DNA from 3 places in the Clostridiisalibacter paucivorans DSM 22131 genome. Region 3 is predicted to be linked to each of the others. Evidence: riboswitches for the same ligand, from Rfam matches in the RefSeq annotation. Region 3 holds a riboswitch; each other region holds the start of a gene.

Region 1 (6,580 bases), on a different contig from region 3:
TGTATGTTTATTACAGGAACTGTATTTGCCGTTGACCCAGAGGTTGCTCAGGCCAATGCAGAAAAGTTTGGTTTTCTTACATTGCTTCCACCATTGGTGGCAATTATATTGGCTTTTGCAACTAAAAATGTGGTATTATCTTTATTTATTGGTGTATTTTCAGGCACATTTTTATTGGGGCTAAATGATCATGGAGTATTTGGAGCTGTTTTTTATGGAGGACTAAGCATAATTGACCAAGTATTAAACTCATTAGCAGACAAATGGAATGCTGGAATAATTCTTCAATGTCTTACTATAGGAGGACTAATAGGATTGGTTACTAAGATGGGAGGAGCTAAAGCAGTTGCAGAATCTCTATCAAAAAAGGCAAAGTCTCCCACTAGTGCACAACTTATTACATGGGTTTTAGGGTTATTTGTATTCTTTGATGATTATGCTAATTCTCTAATAGTTGGGCCAATAATGAGACCTGTGACTGATAAACTTAAAATTTCAAGGGAAAAACTGGCGTTTATAATTGATGCTACAGCAGCACCTATTGCAGGGATTGCCCTTATATCTACATGGGTAGGATATGAAATAGGCCTAATAAAGGATGCGTATGATTCAATAGGTCAAAGTGTAAATCCCTATGGTGTATTTATGTCAACTATACCCTTTAGATTTTATAATATTTTGATATTAGTATTTATAGTTACTACAGCAGTATTATTAAAAGAGTTTGGGCCTATGTACAAGGTAGAAAAAAGAGCGAGGACTACTGGAGAAGTTCTTAGGGAGGGTTCTAATCCTATGGTTTCTAAGGAAACAACAGGGATAGAACCTATAGAAGGGATTAAGCTTAGTGTTTGGAATGCAATTATTCCCATAGGAATACTGATAATATCAGCATTCTTAGGATTTTATTATAATGGATATACTGCGTTATCAGACAACCCTGAGATGATGGAAATAATTAATAATGCACCACTATCTATTGAGGCAATAAGGGAAACATTTGGTGCATCTGATGCTAGTGTAGTATTATTTCAGGCAGCACTATTGGCCAGTATAGTGGCATTAATAATGGGAGTTAAACAAAAATTATTTTCTATAGGAGATGGAATCGATACTTGGATAAATGGTATGAAATCTTTAGTGATTACAGGTGTAATATTATTATTGGCATGGTCAATATCTGGAGTAATTAAAGAATTGGGTACTGCTAAATTTATGGTATCTATATTGTCAGATACGATACCAGCATTTTTGCTTCCATCGATTATATTTGTCTTGGGATCTATAATATCCTTCGCTACAGGTACATCCTATGGAACCATGGGAATATTAATGCCTATTACTATACCTTTAGCCTTTGCCATAGTGCCAGAGCAAAGTTATATTATTATGAATGCAGGGGCAGTTTTAACTGGTGCAATATTTGGAGATCACTGTTCACCCATTTCAGATACAACTATATTGTCATCTATGGGAGCTGCCTGTGACCATATAGATCATATTAAGACTCAGTTGTTTTATGCCATAACTGTTGCTACTATATCAATAGTATTTGGATATATACCAGTTGGACTGGGAGTACCAGTTTATATAGTATTATTAATAGATTTAGTTATGATATTTGCAGTTGTGAACTTCTTTGGTAAGTCTGTAAAGGAAGACCAATTACAAAAATCTATGAGTAAGTAGTAGTGAAAAAGACCAAAGGCTATTTTATTTTGGTCTTTTTCTATTCGCGTAAAGTATAAAATATTCTGAATAAATATGATTATATTGACTTTAGGGATTACATTTTATAAAATCTTTTTATGGTTATTTAAAATTTAATAAGATTCGGATGAAAATAGCGGGAGAGGATAGTGAATCCACCGAAGAAGTGAATCTTTCAGGTATCCATTCTTGGATAGGACCGTTATTGGACGAACCTCTGGAGAGACTCTATTAGAGCACCGAAGGAGCAAGTTGGCTATGGCCAATGAAACTTTCAGGTAAAAAGGACAGGGGAATTTCAAATACAGAATAGAAATTCTATCTAGAGGTCATTATAAATATGACCTCTTTTTGTATTTTTGAGAGTTTAAGTAATTTTCAAATGAACTGTATGAAATTCCTACTAAAATCAAAATTAGGAGGCAAAAATGACAACATTAGTAAGGGTATTTGAAAAAATTGATTCTATTGTATGGGGACCACCATTATTGATTTTATTAGTTGGAACAGGGATTTATTTAAGTTTTAAATTAGGCTTTATACAGGTTATACATTTACCAAGGGCATTAAAGTATATTTTTCAAAAGAATGATGAGGATAATCAGGGAGATATATCTAGCTTTGCATCTCTATGTACTGCTCTCTCCTCAACTATAGGTACAGGAAATATAGTTGGGGTTGCTACAGCGGTGAAATTAGGAGGACCTGGAGCATTATTTTGGATGATAGTAGCAGCATTTTTTGGCATGGCTACAAAATATGCAGAGGGTTTATTGGCAGTTAAATATCGAGTTGTAGATGAAAATGGTCAGATGTCTGGTGGCCCAATGTATTATATTGAAAGGGGATTAAATAATAGCTTTTTAGCTAAGGCATTTGCTTTGTTTGGAATTGGTGTGGCTTTCTTTGGTATAGGAACATTTCCACAAGTAGAGGCAATTACAAGTTCTATGGAAATAGCATTTAGTATTCCAAAATGGTTGACAGGTAGTATATTGGTTTTATTAGTAGCATTGGTAACATTAGGAGGAATAAAGAGTATATCTAAAGTTGCCCAGCTTATAGTGCCTTTTATGGCTGTTCTCTATGTATTTGGAGTATTGTCAATCTTACTGTCTAATATTGAACTTATACCTAGTACAATTTCATTAATAATCAGGGGTGCATTTACTAAAACATCAGCAGTAGGTGGTTTTGCAGGTGCAGCAGCAATGAAAGCTGTTCAAGCAGGGATATCTAGAGGTGTTTTTTCCAATGAATCAGGACTGGGCTCGGCTCCTATAGCAGCGGCTGCTGCTAAGACTAATTCATGTGTAAGACAAGGGCTTATATCTATGACAGGAACATTTTTTGACACTATAGTAATATGCACAATGACAGGATTAACTTTAGTATTAACAGGAATGTGGAACTCTGAATATGCAGGGGCTTCCATGACTAATCAAGCATTTAGAAGTGGATTTTTTAACCCACAAATAGGGGAGTATATAATTACTATAGGATTAATATTCTTTGCCTTTACCACGATTATAGGATGGAACTATTATGGAGAAAGATGTACTGAATACTTAGTGGGAGTCAAGGGAATAAAATTTTACAAATTAATTTTTATTGTTCTCATAGGATTGGGACCATTTCTTAAGCTCAATCTTATATGGACTATAGCTGATATAGTAAATGGGCTCATGGCTATACCTAATCTTATAGGACTTATAGGACTAAAGTCAGTGATTTTGGCTGAGACAAAGTCATATTTTTCTAGGCTATAGTTTTAAAAAAGTGTTATAATGAATGTAAAAAATTTTGCAAAGGTCAAATAGGGAGGAATATTGTGAAATATTATGATGTGATAATTATTGGATCAGGACCAGCAGGACTTTTTACAGCGATAAATTGTGATGATAGTAACAGAGTTATTGTGTTAGAAAAGAATAATGTTGCAGGAAAGAAGCTTTTGCTTTCAGGGGCAGGACAGTGTAATATAACCCATGAGGGGAACGTAGAAGATTTTGTAAAACATTATGGTGAACATGGAAGATTTTTAAAAAATGCATTGTATAGATTTAATAATAATGATTTATTAGATTTTTTTAGAAAAAGAAAACTTGAATTTATATCTAATGATGAGGGAAAAGTATTTCCCAATACCCTTAAAGCATCGGATGTTTTGGATATCTTGATTAAAGAGTGCAATAAAAGGGGTGTAGAAATTAATTATAATTTTTGTGTAACAGATATATCATATAATGAAGAAGACAAAATATTTAATGTAAAAAGCAAGGGGAAAAAATATAAATCTTCCAATTTAGTAATTGCTACTGGGGGTAATTCATATTCTTATACTGGTTCTACAGGAGATGGATATACACTTGCATCTAAACTTGGACATAGGATAGAGGAACCTCTGCCGGCATTGACGCCTTTATATATTAAAGATTATCCCTTTGGAGATTTGTCAGGGATATCCTTTGAAGATATACCTATATATTTGTGGCGAAATAATAAAAAGATTAAGGAAACAATGGGAGATATATTGCTAACCCATAAGCATATATCAGGACCAGGGATATTAAATTTTTCTAGATATGTAAATCCCAATGATGTAATAAAGATAAATTTTATTGGTCAAAAAAACATAGAAGGATTTAGAAAGGAATTTATAAAAGATATTCAATCTAATGGTAAACTTCTTATAAAGACTTTACTGAAAAACTATTCTATACCTAAAAGGTTCATAGATGAGATTCTTAAAATTATTGGTATAGATGAAAAAATAACCTGCGCCAATTTGAATAAAAAGCTCAGAAATAGATTAGTGATGATGCTTACAGAATATCCTATGACTGTGGAGAGATTAGGAGAATTTAATATGGCAATGGTTACAAAAGGAGGAGTTTCAATTAGGGAAATAAATACCAAGACTATGGAGTCCAAAATAGTAGATGGATTATATTTTGTAGGAGAAGTTATAGATATAGATGGAGATACTGGAGGATATAATATTCAAGCAGCATTTTCTACAGCATTTGTTGCTGGAAATACAATATAAGCTTAATGACGAAGGTATAAATACAGTTAGTAGTTCGTAGTTAGTAGCTATTAGTTGATGGTGGAAATCCTATGGATTTCATCATTAACTATTAACTACTAACTTTTTTATGTCTTTTGAAATTAAAAAAATGCATGGTTTATGTAGATTATACAAATACTTATATAAAATGAATATTTATAAAGGGTGGATATAATGTTTAATCGAAAGAAAACAGAGTTTGACAAATACAATTTAGACAAATATTCTTTGTTTAAATCTATTGAAATGAATATACAAATACTTAAAGATATATTTAATCATGATGATACCATAATCTTTAGACATTTTGGAAACAAGACTGACAAAAAATTAAAATATTGTATCGTATTTATTAAAGGGATGGTAGATAAGGATATGATACATGAAAGTATAATAAGGCCTATTTTAAGAAATTCAATATTAGGAAAAGAAAAAAATACAATAGAAAGCATGGAAAATCATGTAATCACTTCAGACAACATAAAAAAGACTAAATACATAGATAAAGTGGTTAATTCAATAATTAGTGGAAATACAGTACTTTTATATGAAGGTGTACAAGAGGCATTAATAATAGAAACTATGGGATGGGAAAGTAGAGATATACAAGAGTCTGAAGTAGAAAAGTCTTTGAGGGGACCAAGGGAAGGTTTTACAGAATCTATAATCAAAAATTTAACTATGATAAGAAGAAGAATAAAGACACCTGATTTGAAGTTTAGGTTTAGAACCCTTGGATTAAGAACAAAAACTGAATGTTGTATATGTTATATTGAGGGAATAGTTAATGAAAAAATATTAAAGGAATTAAATAAAAGACTTGATAAGCTCGAAATAGATGGCTTATTGGATTCAGGATATATTGAAGAATTGATAAAAGATGCACCTTTCTCTCCATTTAGAACTATAGGAGATACTGAACGACCCGATGTTGTTGCAGGTAAAATATTGGAAGGGCGTATTGCATTATTGTTGGATGGTACTCCAGTAGCGTTGACATTGCCATATATTTTTTTAGAATATTTTCAATCTCAAGATGATTATTATACCAATTTCTATTTTTCATCAATTAACAGGTTGTTAAGGATATTATCATTTATTCTTACAATTAGTGTGCCAGCTATATACACGTCATTAATAACTTTTCATCAAGAGATGATACCTACCTCTTTGATATTGACTGTTTCTGCTTCGAGACAAGGGATACCATTTCCTACAATACTGGAGGTGTTTGCTTTATTACTTGTATTTGAAGCATTAAGGGAAACAGGGATTCGTATGCCCACATTTATAGGTCAGGCCCTTAGTATAGTTGGGGCATTGGTATTAGGGCAAGCAGCTGTAGAGGCTAGATTTGTCAGTGCACCTATGGTAATAATTGTAGCGTTTGCAGGGATAACGGGGCTTATGATTCCAAAGATTAAAGGAGCTGTGGTTTTATTAAGGGTAATATTTTTATTGTTATCATCATTTTTAGGTTTATATGGTTTCATTTTTGGAGTTGCAGGATTATTAATTCATCTATGCAGTATTTATTCCTTTGGGATACCTTATATGTCATATATAAGTACGTTAAAGATTAGTGAATTGAAGGATACAGCCATAAGAATGCCCAGATGGTATATGGAATATAGACCAAAGCTTATAGCAGATAGGAATTTCAAAAGGCAAAATAATGGGGGGAAAGGCTATGATAAATAAGAAGGTGATGATACTTTGCATATTTTGCATATTAAATATATTCATATTAAATGGCTGCTGGAGTTATAGAGAAATGGATAAGCTTGCAATTGTCGGAGG
Region 2 (6,580 bases), on a different contig from region 3:
CTCTATCTGTCTCTCCATCTACCATATCTACTTCTACTATATTTATACCTTGAAATCTAGCATATGTCTTTAACACCCTTCTGTATTCAGGGTGTACAGTCTTAGATACAATTACATCCTTTCTTCTAGTCTTACCCACAGCCATCATCATCGATTCAGCCAATGCTGTAGCCCCATCATATATGGATGCATTTGCCACATCCATATCTGTCAAATTACAAATAAGAGTTTGATATTCAAATATAGTCTGCAGTGTCCCTTGACTTATTTCCGCTTGATATGGGGTATAGGAAGTGTAAAACTCTGATCTAGATATCACATGATTTACTACTGATGGAATATAATGATCATATGCTCCTGCCCCTAAAAAGCAAGTCAAATCCTTTATAGTTTTGTTTTTCTTACTCAATTCCTCCATCAATGTAGAAAGTTCCATTTCAGATAATGGACCATCTATATCTAATTTTTTATTCAATCTTACATTATCGGGTATATCACTAAAAAGCTCGTCTAAAGATGTTAATCCTAATTGAGATAACATCTCTTTTATATCTTCTCTTCCATTGGGTATATAAGGAAACATATTACGCCTCCTCTTCACAGAATTTTTCATATTCCTCTGCACTCAACAATTCATCTATTTGAGTATCATCCAATATCTCAATAGATACAATCCAGTTTTCATAGGGTTCTGTATTTACCAACTCTGGCTCATCCTCTAGATCATCATTAACCTCAATTATTTTACCATCTATGGGCATATTTATATCTGACGCAGCCTTTACTGATTCTACTACTCCAAAGGCATCTCCCAATTCAAATTCATCTTCAACCTCAGGCAATTCAACATAAACAATATCCCCCAATGCATTTTGTGCAAAATCTGTAATTCCTATATATGCCTTATCCCCTTCTACTTTAACCCATTCATGATCTTTTGAATAATATAAATCCTTTAAAGTTTTCATATTTAATTTCCTCCCTTATTTTTTATAATTCTTTGTATAGAATTTTTTACTTATAACTTTAGCCCTTTTTGTTTTCTTTCTTATAGCTATCTGGATTTCACCATCCATATTTACAGTATTGCTCTTAATTAACGCTAAACCTATATTTTTCTTTAAAGTTGGTGAATAATATCCTGTTGTCACTACTCCAATCTCTTCATCTTTATAAATTACTGGATATCCATGTCTAGGAATACCCCTATCTAACATTTCAAATCCAATAAGTTTCCTGTTGCTTCCCTCTGCCTTTTCTTTAACTAATTTATCTTTACCTATAAAATTTTCTTTACCTAATTTCACAAAGAATCCAAACCCTGCCTCTAAAGGCGTTATCTCTTTAGATATCTCATTTCCATATAGAGGTAAAGATGCTTCAAATCTCAACGTATCTCTAGCCCCTAATCCTATAGGTTTAATTCCATCTACTTTACCTTGGGATAAAATACTTTTCCATAACTTTGGAGCATCGTTTGGAGAAAGATATATCTCAAATCCATCTTCACCTGTATATCCAGTCCTAGATATTAGCACATTTACTCCATCTATATATATATCTTTTTTACTAAAAAAGAATTTTATACTACTTAAATCATAATCAGTCATCCTTTGAAGTATCTTTTGAGCCTTTGGCCCTTGAACCGCAAATTGAGCATATTGAGATGATGTATTGTCAATATCTACATCATAAATATTGTTTTCCACCAACCACTGATAATCCTTCTCTGTATTGCTAGCATTGACCACTAACAAAAAATGTTTACTACTAAATTTATAAATCAGTAAATCATCTACAATACCTCCATCGGGATAACACATAAAACTATACATTACTTGATTATCCTTAAGTTTAGATATATCATTGGTTGCTATATACTGAATAAAATCCTCTGACTTTTCTCCCTTCACCTCTATTTCTCCCATATGAGAAACATCAAATATACCTGCATCTTTTCTTACTGATTCATGTTCAGGTATTATACCCTCAAATTCTACTGGTAATGCCCAACCTGAATAATCCACAACTTTTGCTCCAAAGTCATCATAGACTTCAAATAAAGCTGTCTTTTTCAAATTATCCATAACCACCCTCCTCATAATTTAAATTTATAATCAAAAAGGGAATATGATGGCATGACTATACTGGCTGCCTTCATATTCCCCTGTTTCTTTACCTGAGAGTTTCTACAATACCAAAAAGTGTATTGCTCCTTCGGTGCCGATTTACGGACTTTTCAGAGGTTCATCAGGAAACGATCTGTTTGCCTGAAAGTTTCTATGGTGTGTTGGCATATACCCATATTGCTTCTTCGGCTATCTCACTACAAGATATCTCTCGTAACCTTCATCTGAACATTATTTGATTTTTTTTAAAATATATACTATTTAAAATAAAGTATAATATATTATAATTTCATTTTCAATAATTATTTATATATTAACGAAGATATAACATTAAACACATAATATATACTTATATTTTTTAGGTTGTATATTATACTATATTAATTTACAATATTATTAAATAGAATCCTAAGGGGGATATTTAAATGATTATTATAGATACTGAAAACACTAATCCATATTTTAATCTTGCGGCCGAAGAATATGTGCTTAAAAACTTTGACGAAGATTGTTTTATGCTTTGGCGAAATAAAAACTGTATTGTAGTGGGAAAAAATCAAAATACTATTTCTGAAATCAATACTGATTTTGTAAAAAAGCATAATATTCCAGTAGTTAGAAGACTTTCTGGTGGAGGAGCTGTCTTTCACGATTTAGGTAATTTGAACTTTACATTTATAATGAATGAGGGTTCCAATGATTTTAATGATTTCAAAAAATTCGCTACACCTATTATCGAAGTATTGAAAACTCTATCTATAGATGCCAAATTTAGTGGTCGAAACGATATCACTATAGATTATAAAAAGATATCGGGAAATGCCCAATATATTTATAAAGATAGGGTGCTTCATCATGGTACATTATTATTTTCTTCTAATATGGCAGATTTAACTGGGGCATTGAAACCTAAAAATACTAAATTTCAAGGTAAGGGAGTAAAGTCAGTGGCCAGTAGAGTGACAAATATAGAATCTTATCTATCTAAACCCATCTCCCTCGAAACTTTTAAAAAGAAAATTATGGATTATGTATCGGATAAATATAGTAGCGAAAAGATATATACATTTACTGAAAAAGATTTGAACAATATAGACCAATTGGTAAAAACAAAATATGAAACATGGGATTGGAATTATGGTAGTTCACCTAAGTATTCCTTTTTCAACGAAAAAAAATTCCCTGGAGGGACTGTGGAATTTCACATCGATGTAAAAAAAGGTAAAATTCAAAACATAAAATTCTTTGGTGATTTTTTCGGTAAAAAAGACATTTCTCATATAGAAAACAAATTAATAGGCGTTGACCATGATTTTGATAAAATAAAAAAAGTTTTATCATCTATAAATACCCAAGAATACTTTGCAAATATAGATTTAGACAATTTAATTTCAGGTATGTTTTAGTTATAAGTTTTAATTTTTAGAAAACTCTTGTTTTTATTCCTATTTTTATTATATTATATTTATAATAATATCTTTTAGGGAATCGAAGTATTTTTTTGACAAGGGGGAGTCTTTTTATGAATAAACAAGAACTAAATAAGATGTTAAAAAATCTACCTAGATTATTTTTTGGGTTTTTCTTATGTGCATTGGGTATATCTATGATGCTTCACGCAGATTTAGGTATAAGTCCATGGGATATTTTTCATAAAGGACTTTCAACTCAAACAGGACTTACCTTTGGACAGGCATCTCAGTTAACAGGATTATTGGTCATAGGCGTAAGTATTCCTTTAGGAATACTGCCAGGTATAGCCACTATATTAAATATGTATTTTATAGGATTCTTTATAGACCTTATAAATAAAAGTGGTATTTTATCTACTCCCAGTGTTATAATATCAAAATTAATACTAATATACTTGGGGATGATAGTCTTTAGTGCAGGTGTATTTTTTTATCTTAGTAGCAATCTAGGTGCCGGTCCTAGAGATGGACTCATGATAGGTTTGGTTCAAAAATTGAATAAATCTGTATCATTGATAAAAACTGTTATTGAAATATCAGTCCTTATTATAGGTTATATACTGGGAGGACCTTTAGGAATAGGAACTGTACTTATAGCTATTTCATTTGGTACAATACTTCAAACTATATTCAAAATAGGTAAATTTGATGCCAATAGTAATAAACAGCTTAATTTAAAGGAACAATATAAAATCCTTTTTGTTGATGATAGTACAGCTAGTAATTAAGATATGGTTATTGGTTACTCATGTTCAAAAACAAAACCATGGTGTAATTATTACATTGGATTTATATTACTAACTATAGATAAATCATTAAAATCAATTTCTTTATCACTATAAGTAAAAAAGAGAACCCCCTCCTGTATTATATGATCTAAATTATATGTAAAATCATACTCAACATTATTGTAATTACACTGTTTTCTAAAAATACCAACATATATATACGAATATCCTTGTTTGGTATAACTTTGTGAGGATATAGTTCCAGAAAAATATAATCCTTTACTAAAATCTACAGTTTTATGTACATAATTTTCTTTATTTAAAATATTTTTGTTATTTCTTTTTAATGATTTTACTTTTATAGTATTGTTTGTATTATCAAATGTTTCTAATTTAATAATGTGGTGAGAAAAAATCTGAAAAAATGGTGGAATCAATATATTAGGTTGCCTATATCCAATAGAAACTATTCCCATATTAGAGTCTTTTATATATATAATAACCATCATCAATTTTATTCTTTATTTCACCATTATATCCATATTTATAAAGTATTTGGTCTCTTTTTATTCCAATTTTTTGTAATACCAATTGTTCACCAAATAAGTATATGGACAAATACAACAATATATAGGCTGAGATTAAAAATACTAATAATATTTTCAATTTTTTATGCATAATTGTTATCAAAATACATTTAGTATGACTTATTTTCATGAAATTACCTACTTTTTTATAATGTGCTTATTTTTTCTACACTATTTTTAGCTTTCATGCTACTAACAATAGACATAATAGTGCCTCCAATAAATATTAAAAAAAAGATACTTATATTAAAAGAAAGTTGAAAACTATTATAATATATGGACAGATTCTTAGAAATATAATAATTACATATCATCAAAATAATAATAAATATTATTAAACTTGAAAAATAACCTATCCATCCAATAACCATTGATTCTAACATAATAATTTTTGAAATAATTTTACTGCTATATCCCAATGATTTTAAAGTACCAATTTCTTTCTTTCTATTTATAACACTATTATATGTGGATAAATATATACTCAATAAGGAAAAGAAACAAAAAATTAAACCTATAAGTGAAATTATCCTAAGCATATATTTTATAATAAAATATGATTTGTCTAAATAAACTTGACGTTCTGTATCAATCATATTTTTATCTAAATACAATTTTAAATCGTCTATTTTAGACGAATCTTTTATTATAACTTTCATAGTTTTAATTTCATTTTCTCCAATACCAATGCTATACATATCTATATTATTATTAACTAATCTAATATCATCTTTGGGTATATATATATGATTTGGACCCTCTCCGTTTACTAAATTATCATATGTTCCAACTACCTCAAAAGTATAATAAAAAGATTTAATAGGCTTTGGTTCTATATCTTGTAAAAAATCATGTGCAAAATATCTTATCGTTATTGTTTTACCAATAAAATTATCACCATTTAAATATTTAATTGCTTGTTGTTTTAATTTACTAGTATCTATGTCATCTGGATAAAAATATTTAGGAATAATCCCCACTTTAGTATCATTTTCTTCAAAATGTTTACCGCTTACTATTAATCTTTCGATACCTTTATGACCTAATGCTATTGAAAGATGTGCTTCATTATGAAATAAATCTCTAGGATTAATAACCGTCCCACCTTGATTCCCACTATCTTCATATATATCTATAACATCATTATTATTAATCAATAAATTCTTTATTTTCTGCTTTGTTTTGAAATCATCTTTAGATAATTTAATATTTAAAGTCCTATAACCAAATGTATTAAAAACATGTTTATCCGTGTATTGATAAAATGATACCAATAAACAATTAGCTATAAATAAAATCATAAAAGAAATCCAAAATAAAAATATATCAAATCTTATACGTTTTCTTTTTAATAAATTTGTATATGCAATCTTAAAATAGTATCTACTTTTCATATGTATCTCCTTTAGTTTCTTAATAATAGTATTGGCGATATCTTTTTTATTTTCTTCACCATGTTAAGAGATGAAATAAATATAAGTATTAATAAAGTTACAAATATTAACAAATACATACTAGGATTTATTACGATTTTTGTACCTATCAAAATATCCTTAAATTTAGCATTAATTACAGGATTTATTATAGTATATATACTAAAATTACTTATAATGCTTGCAAATACAAAACTTATAAACCCAAATATATAAGACTCTACTAAAATA
Region 3 (6,580 bases):
TAAGAACTTCTCCAGTATTTAGGGATATTATGATTAGTCTTAAAAATCCTTTTGTAGGGATTTTAGTAGGATTTGGTATTACTGCTGCAGTACAAAGTAGTAGTGCTTCCATGGCTCTTTTATTGGCATTAGCCAGTGAAGGTTTTATAACAATAGATATGGCCCTTCCAATATTGTTTGGAGATAATATTGGGACATGTGTAACTGCTTTATTGTCTAGTATTGGGGCAAGTACAACTGCCAAAAGGGCAGCTATAATGCACTTATTATTTAATCTTATAGGAACTGCTATATTTATGTTTATATTGAGGTACCCAATACAATCCCTTGTGCAGCGGTTAAGTCCTAATGATATTCAGAGGCAGATAGCAAATGCACATACATTCTTTAACATATCTAATGTTGCTATACAATTTCCATTTGCAGGTTTTATAGTAATGGCTGCAAAGAGACTTGTACCAGGAGATGAGCCAGAACCTCAAGGATTAAAATATCTAGATTCAAGGATAATTGAAACACCATCAATAGCAGTAGGTCAAGCCTCTAAAGAAGTATTGAGGATGGGAAAGATAGTACAATCTTCCTTTGAAATATCGAGGGATGCATTTTTGAAAAAGGATGAAAATTTAATTAAACAGGTTTTTGAAAGGGAAAAAAATATAAATAGACTAGAGAAGGATATTACTAAGTACTTAATTGAGCTCTCTAATGCACCATTGACTAAGGGACAGAATGAAACAGTTAAGACCTTGTTTAATACTATAAATGACTTAGAGAGAATAGGAGACCATGCAGATAATATAGCTGAATTGGCCCAATACAGTATAGATGATAATTCAGATTTTTCTGAAGATGCTATAGAAGAATTAGAAAATATGTTCGAAAATGTGGAACATGCCTTTAAGGCATCTATGGTGGCATTTAAAAGTGCCAATGGAGATATAGCCAGAGATGTTATCAGATATGAAGAAGAAATTGATTTGTTAGAAAAGAAATATAGATCTAATCATATAGAGAGATTAAATATTATGTCATGTGAGCCCACATCAGGGGTAATATTTTTAGATATTATAAGTAACCTTGAACGAATAGCAGACCATTCGTCTAATATAGCACTAACCATACTTGATGCGCTAAAGTAGATTATTATAATAAACATAGTCTTATTGTTAATCTACTATATAAGCCTTAAGAATTTTAATATTTTTAAGATTGTAGAGTCGGGAGAAAATAGAGTTGCAAATAGCAATGTAATTCTAATGATTTTCTCCCTTATTTTATATCTATTTTTTTAGTATAATATTTAATATAAAAGGGGGAATTATAGAATGGCAAGCAAAGTATTTTTTACTGATTTTAAGACAGGGAGTAAAAAGAATAATATTCCCAATAAGATTAAAAGGCTTTTTGACAAGGTAGAAGCATATAAGATTTTAGAAGACAATGATATGACTGCTATAAAATTACATTTTGGAGAAAAAGGGATGAATACTTTTTTAAACCCTATATTTGTAAGACAGATAGTAGGTAAGGTTAAGGAAGTAGGAGGACAGCCATTTTTGACTGACACAAATACATTGTATACTGGAAGTAGAACCAATAGCATAAGCCATATTCAGACTGCTATAGAAAATGGATTTGCATATCCAGTGGTAAATGCTCCCATAATTATAGCCGATGGATTATATAGTAAAAATTCTATAGGTGTAAATGTAAATTTAAAGCACTTTGATGAAGTTAAGATTGCAGGAGAGATATATAATGCCAACTCTATGATAGTATTGAGCCATGTAAAAGGTCATGAGTTGGCAGGATTTGGAGGGACTATAAAGAATTTGGCTATGGGCTGTGCTAGTGCGGCAGGAAAACAGATGCAACATTCAGATGCAAAGCCAAAGGTTAATCAACAGAAATGTGTAGGATGTAGTGCTTGTGTCCAAAACTGTCCTGTAGATGCAATAACATTGGACCAAAGAAAGGCAGAGATAAGTCCTGAAATATGTATAGGGTGTGGAGAATGTGTTACTGTCTGTCCTAAAAGGGCTATAAAAGTACAGTGGAAGACAGATAGAGTTGTATTTTTAGAGAAAATGGCTGAATTTGCCTATGGTGCCATAAAGAATAAAAAAAATAAGGTAGTATACTTTAATTTTGTTATGAATGTAACACCATTATGTGATTGTGTACCATGGAGTGATGAGCCTATAATTAATGATGTAGGAATTTTGGCATCTTATGATCCTGTAGCAATAGATCAGGCAAGTTTAGACCTTATAGATGCACAAATTGGCCATAGTAATAGTAATTTGAAATGCAATCATGGAGCAGGAGAAGATAAATTTGGAGGATTACCTTCAGGAGAAAATGGAAGAACGGTTTTAGAATATGCTGAAAGCATAGGAATGGGATCTAGGGAATATGAGTTAATAGAGTTGTAATTTTGTTAATGTAGGTTATTTTTGTTATATAAATAATAAAAAAATTTAATAAAAAACAATTATAGATTTATTGTATAATAGCACACTCTATATTATAATAGTACTAAAGAATTATACATAAATTGAATAAATTATAACTGGAGGAAAAATGCGGGAGAGTTCAAAGTTTTGGCGCCGAAGGAGTAAATCAGAGGTATTGCCGACCTGTGATGATACTCTCAGGCAAAAGGACCGTATTTGGACAGTACTCTGAAGAGCGAAAGCACCGAAGGGGCAATTCTTGAGGTTTTATTAAAGAAGAAACTCTCAGGTTTAAAACAGAGATAAGGCACTGGAATTCTAGTGCTTGTTTCTCTGTTTTTTTATTTACCGTTAAAAGAAATCATTTTCATAAAAAAATTAGGTTGTGATAAATTATGATTATAATAACTAATAATCCATTGATAAGGAATATGGATTATGTCAATGGAGAAATATTGTACTATGATGTAAATATAATGGATATATTAATTTTAGCTAGAGATAGAGTTCATCAAGGTCATAAATTAATATCTCATCCATTGTTTAGTAGTGTAAAACCCAATGAAAATCCCTATAAGACTATAATTATTTCAAAAGATAAGGGAAAGCTAGATATAAATGGCTTAAAAGTAATAGAAAATAGTATTAGTGTAGCATCTAAATTTTTAAAAAATTCTGAAATAAAGTGCTACTCTGATGAAATTTTAGAGGATTTTAAATTTATTGACTATACTATAATATCGGAAAAATTTTAAAAAGAGTGGAAGAGGGTATAAAGATTTTTAAGAAATAAAAATATAGAGGAGATGATATCATGGAAAAAATTTATGATTTGATAATAATAGGAGGAGGACCCGGTGGTCTTAGTGCTGGAATTTATGCTGGTAGGTCTAGATTAGATACATTATTAATAGAAAAAGAAAGAGCTGGTGGACAGATAGTAACTACAGAGGATGTAGAAAATTATCCAGGGGCAATGAAGGATGCTACAGGACCAGCTTTGGTAGATAGAATGGTAGAGCAAGCTGAGGGTTTTGGTGTAAAGCAAGTAATAGATACTGTTATATCAGTAAATTTAGATAATAAGATTAAAATAATCAAAGGACAAAAAGGTGAATATAAATGCAAATCTATAATAATATCATCAGGAGCAAAACCACGTCCTATGGGGATATCTGGAGAAAAAGAGTTTGCAGGAAAGGGTATCTCATATTGTGCCACATGTGATGCACCATTTTTTGAAGGATTTGATGTATATGTAATAGGGGGAGGAGATTCTGCAGTTGAAGAGGCTATATATATATCAAAATTTGCTAGAAAGGTAACTATAGTTCATAGAAGAGATAAATTGAGGGCGGCAAAATCTATTCAAGAGAAGGCATTTAAGAATGAAAAAATTGATTTTATGTGGGATACAATAGTAGAGGAAATAAAAGGTGAAGGTATTGTTGAAGAAATGATACTTAAAAATAAGAAAACAGGGGAGAATGTAGTTGTTAGAGCAAATGAAGAAGATGGGACTTTTGGAATATTTGTATTTATAGGATATATTCCCCAAACAGATTTATTTAAAGATGTTATAAATATGGATGATAGAGGGTATATAATAACTGATGAAAATATGCATACAAATATAGATGGAGTTTTTGCGGTAGGAGATTGTAGAGTTAAATCTTTAAGACAAGTGGTTACTGCATGTGCAGATGGAGCTATAGCTGCAACCCAAGCTGAAAAATATATAGAAGATAATTTTGAGGAATAGTATGATTTAGTAAGTATAGATTACAAAATTTAATAAAATAAAAAGGGAGGTTTTAAAATGATAGAAGTAGATAAAAAGACTTTTGAGGAAGAAGTGTTAAACGCTGAGGGTTATGTATTGGTAGATTTTTGGGGAAAAAGTTGTGAACCATGTAAGGCATTGATGCCCCATGTTGAAGAATTGGCACAAAAGTATGACAGCAAATTGAAATTTTGCAAATTAGATACATCAGCTGCTAGAAGATTAGCTATAAAACAAAAGGTATTGGGATTGCCAACTATAGCTATTTATAATAATGGAGAAAAAATAGATGAATTGACTAAAGATGATGCTACAGCTGAAAATATTGAAAGTATGATCAAAAAGTATGCTCAATAAAATCAATATAAATTTTTAAATAATTAGGGGAGGTGAATTAATATGGGTCTTGAAATTGGAAATATTTTCATAAAGGATGTCCAGTTTGCAGAAAGTACCGAGGTAAAAGAAGGTGTGCTTTATGTAAATAAAAATGAATTGCAGGAACTTATTATGGAAGATGACAATGTTGCAAATGTAGAAATTCATTTGGCAAGACCAGGGGAAAGTGTAAGAATTACACCTGTTAAAGATGTAATTGAACCTAGGGTAAAGGTCAATGGCCCAGGGGGGATATTTCCTGGCATACTATCAAAGGTGGATACTGTAGGCAGTGGAAGAACCAATGTTTTAAAGGGAGCAGCTGTTGTAACTACTGGTAAGATAGTAGGATTTCAAGAAGGAATTATAGATATGGCAGGGACAGGTGCAGACTATACACCTTTTTCTAAATTAAATAATGTTGTATTGGTTTGTCAACCTAAAGAAGGAATAAAGCAGCATGAACATGAAAAAATAGTAAGAATGGCAGGGCTGAAAGCATCAAGATATTTAGCACAGTTTGCCAAAGATGTGGATGCTGATGAGGTATTAACCTATGAATCTTTGTCACTTTTAGATTCAATATCTAAATATCCTGAGCTTCCCAAAGTTGCATATGTATTAATGCTCCAAAGTCAAGGGTTATTACATGACACATATGTATATGGAGTAGATGTGAAAAATATAGTGCCAACTATAATATCACCTACTGAGATTATGGATGGTGCAATAATTAGTGGAAATTGTGTATCTGCTTGTGATAAGAACACAACATATCATCATTTAAATAATCCTATAGTCCATGATTTATATAAAAAGCATGGAAAAGAATTGAACTTTGTAGGGGCTATTATAACAAATGAAAATGTATATTTGGCAGATAAGGAGAGATCATCTAATTGGACAGCTAGATTAGCTGAATATTTAGGAGTAGATGGAGTTATTATATCTCAAGAGGGATTTGGAAATCCAGATACAGATTTAATAATGAATTGCAAAAAAATAGAAGAAAAAGGTATAAAGACAGTTATAGTAACTGATGAGTATGCTGGAAGAGATGGAGGTTCCCAGTCATTGGCTGATGCAGATTCAAAGGCCGATGCAGTTGTTACTGGGGGAAATGCCAATGAAACTATAGAACTTCCTCCAATGGAAAAGATAATTGGCCATATAGATTATGTAGATAGGATTGCAGGGGGATTTGAGGGAAGTTTAAAAGATAATGGTTCCATAGTAGTTGAGCTTCAAGCTATAACTGGAGCAACTAATGAACTGGGATTCAATAAATTATCAGCTAAGAGTTATTAGAAAATAAAAATAAGAAAGGAAGTGTAATAATGGGATTGTATGATAACAAAAAGGTAATTATCATAGGCGATAGAGATGGTATACCGGGTCCTGCCATAGAAGAGTGCTTAAAATCTACTGAAGCAGATGTAGTATTTTCTTCTACAGAGTGTTTTGTCTGAACTGCTGCAGGGGCAATGGATCTTGAAAATCAAAGAAGGGTAAAAGAAATGACAGAGAAGCATGGCGCTGAAAATGTAGTAGTAGTTTTAGGCGCAGCTGAAGCTGAAGCTGCAGGATTAGCGGCGGAAACAGTTACAGCAGGAGACCCTACTTTTGCAGGTCCATTGGCAGGAGTCCAGTTAGGACTTAGAGTATATCATGCAGTAGAGCCTCAATTTAAAGATGAGGTAGATTCAGAGGTATATGATGAACAAATAGGTATGATGGAAATGGTGTTGGAAGTAGATGAAATAATAGAAGAAATGACTGATATTAGGGATGAGTTTTGCAAATTTAATGATTAGTATATGTTAAAGTAGTTCCCTACAATATAGAGGGGAGGGAAATGATGGATAAAATTAGAGTTGTGCACTATATCAACCAATTTTTTGCAGGTATTGGTGGTGAAGAAAAGGCGGATATAGGGCCAGAAATAAGAGAAGGTTTTGTA

What was found. Region 3 has a riboswitch for glycine ahead of Q326_RS0107440 (GrdX family protein). Riboswitches for the same ligand answer to the same signal wherever they lie in the genome.
Region 1: linked by a shared signal. The riboswitch ahead of Q326_RS0106860 (alanine/glycine:cation symporter family protein) and the one ahead of Q326_RS0107440 (GrdX family protein) in region 3 are both predicted to bind glycine.
Region 2: linked by a shared signal. The riboswitch ahead of gcvT (glycine cleavage system aminomethyltransferase GcvT) and the one ahead of Q326_RS0107440 (GrdX family protein) in region 3 are both predicted to bind glycine.

The regions. Positions count from the first base shown of each region.
Region 1 covers NZ_JHVL01000014.1:48,205-54,784, forward strand. The annotation lists gene Q326_RS0106855 (Na+/H+ antiporter NhaC family protein) at 1-1,689, shown strand, start outside; glycine riboswitch at 1,838-1,922, shown strand; glycine riboswitch at 1,925-2,004, shown strand; gene Q326_RS0106860 (alanine/glycine:cation symporter family protein) at 2,139-3,479, shown strand; gene Q326_RS0106865 (BaiN/RdsA family NAD(P)/FAD-dependent oxidoreductase) at 3,542-4,759, shown strand; gene Q326_RS0106870 (spore germination protein) at 4,955-6,481, shown strand; gene Q326_RS0106875 (Ger(x)C family spore germination protein) at 6,471-6,580, shown strand, end outside.
Region 2 covers NZ_JHVL01000010.1:5,185-11,764, forward strand. The annotation lists gene gcvPA (aminomethyl-transferring glycine dehydrogenase subunit GcvPA) at 1-583, opposite strand, end outside; gene gcvH (glycine cleavage system protein GcvH) at 585-968, opposite strand; gene gcvT (glycine cleavage system aminomethyltransferase GcvT) at 984-2,087, opposite strand; glycine riboswitch at 2,158-2,253, opposite strand; gene lplA (lipoate--protein ligase) at 2,555-3,535, shown strand; gene Q326_RS16835 (YczE/YyaS/YitT family protein) at 3,652-4,329, shown strand; gene Q326_RS0105830 (hypothetical protein) at 4,380-4,838, opposite strand; gene Q326_RS0105840 (ABC transporter permease) at 5,063-6,310, opposite strand; gene Q326_RS0105845 (ABC transporter permease) at 6,322-6,580, opposite strand, start outside.
Region 3 covers NZ_JHVL01000018.1:32,406-38,985, forward strand. The annotation lists gene Q326_RS0107430 (Na/Pi cotransporter family protein) at 1-1,142, shown strand, start outside; gene Q326_RS0107435 (DUF362 domain-containing protein) at 1,329-2,438, shown strand; glycine riboswitch at 2,580-2,682, shown strand; gene Q326_RS0107440 (GrdX family protein) at 2,855-3,214, shown strand; gene trxB (thioredoxin-disulfide reductase) at 3,274-4,221, shown strand; gene trxA (thioredoxin TrxA) at 4,279-4,599, shown strand; gene Q326_RS0107455 (glycine/sarcosine/betaine reductase component B subunit) at 4,642-5,928, shown strand; gene grdA (glycine/sarcosine/betaine reductase complex selenoprotein A) at 5,958-6,434, shown strand; gene grdB (glycine reductase complex selenoprotein B) at 6,479-6,580, shown strand, end outside.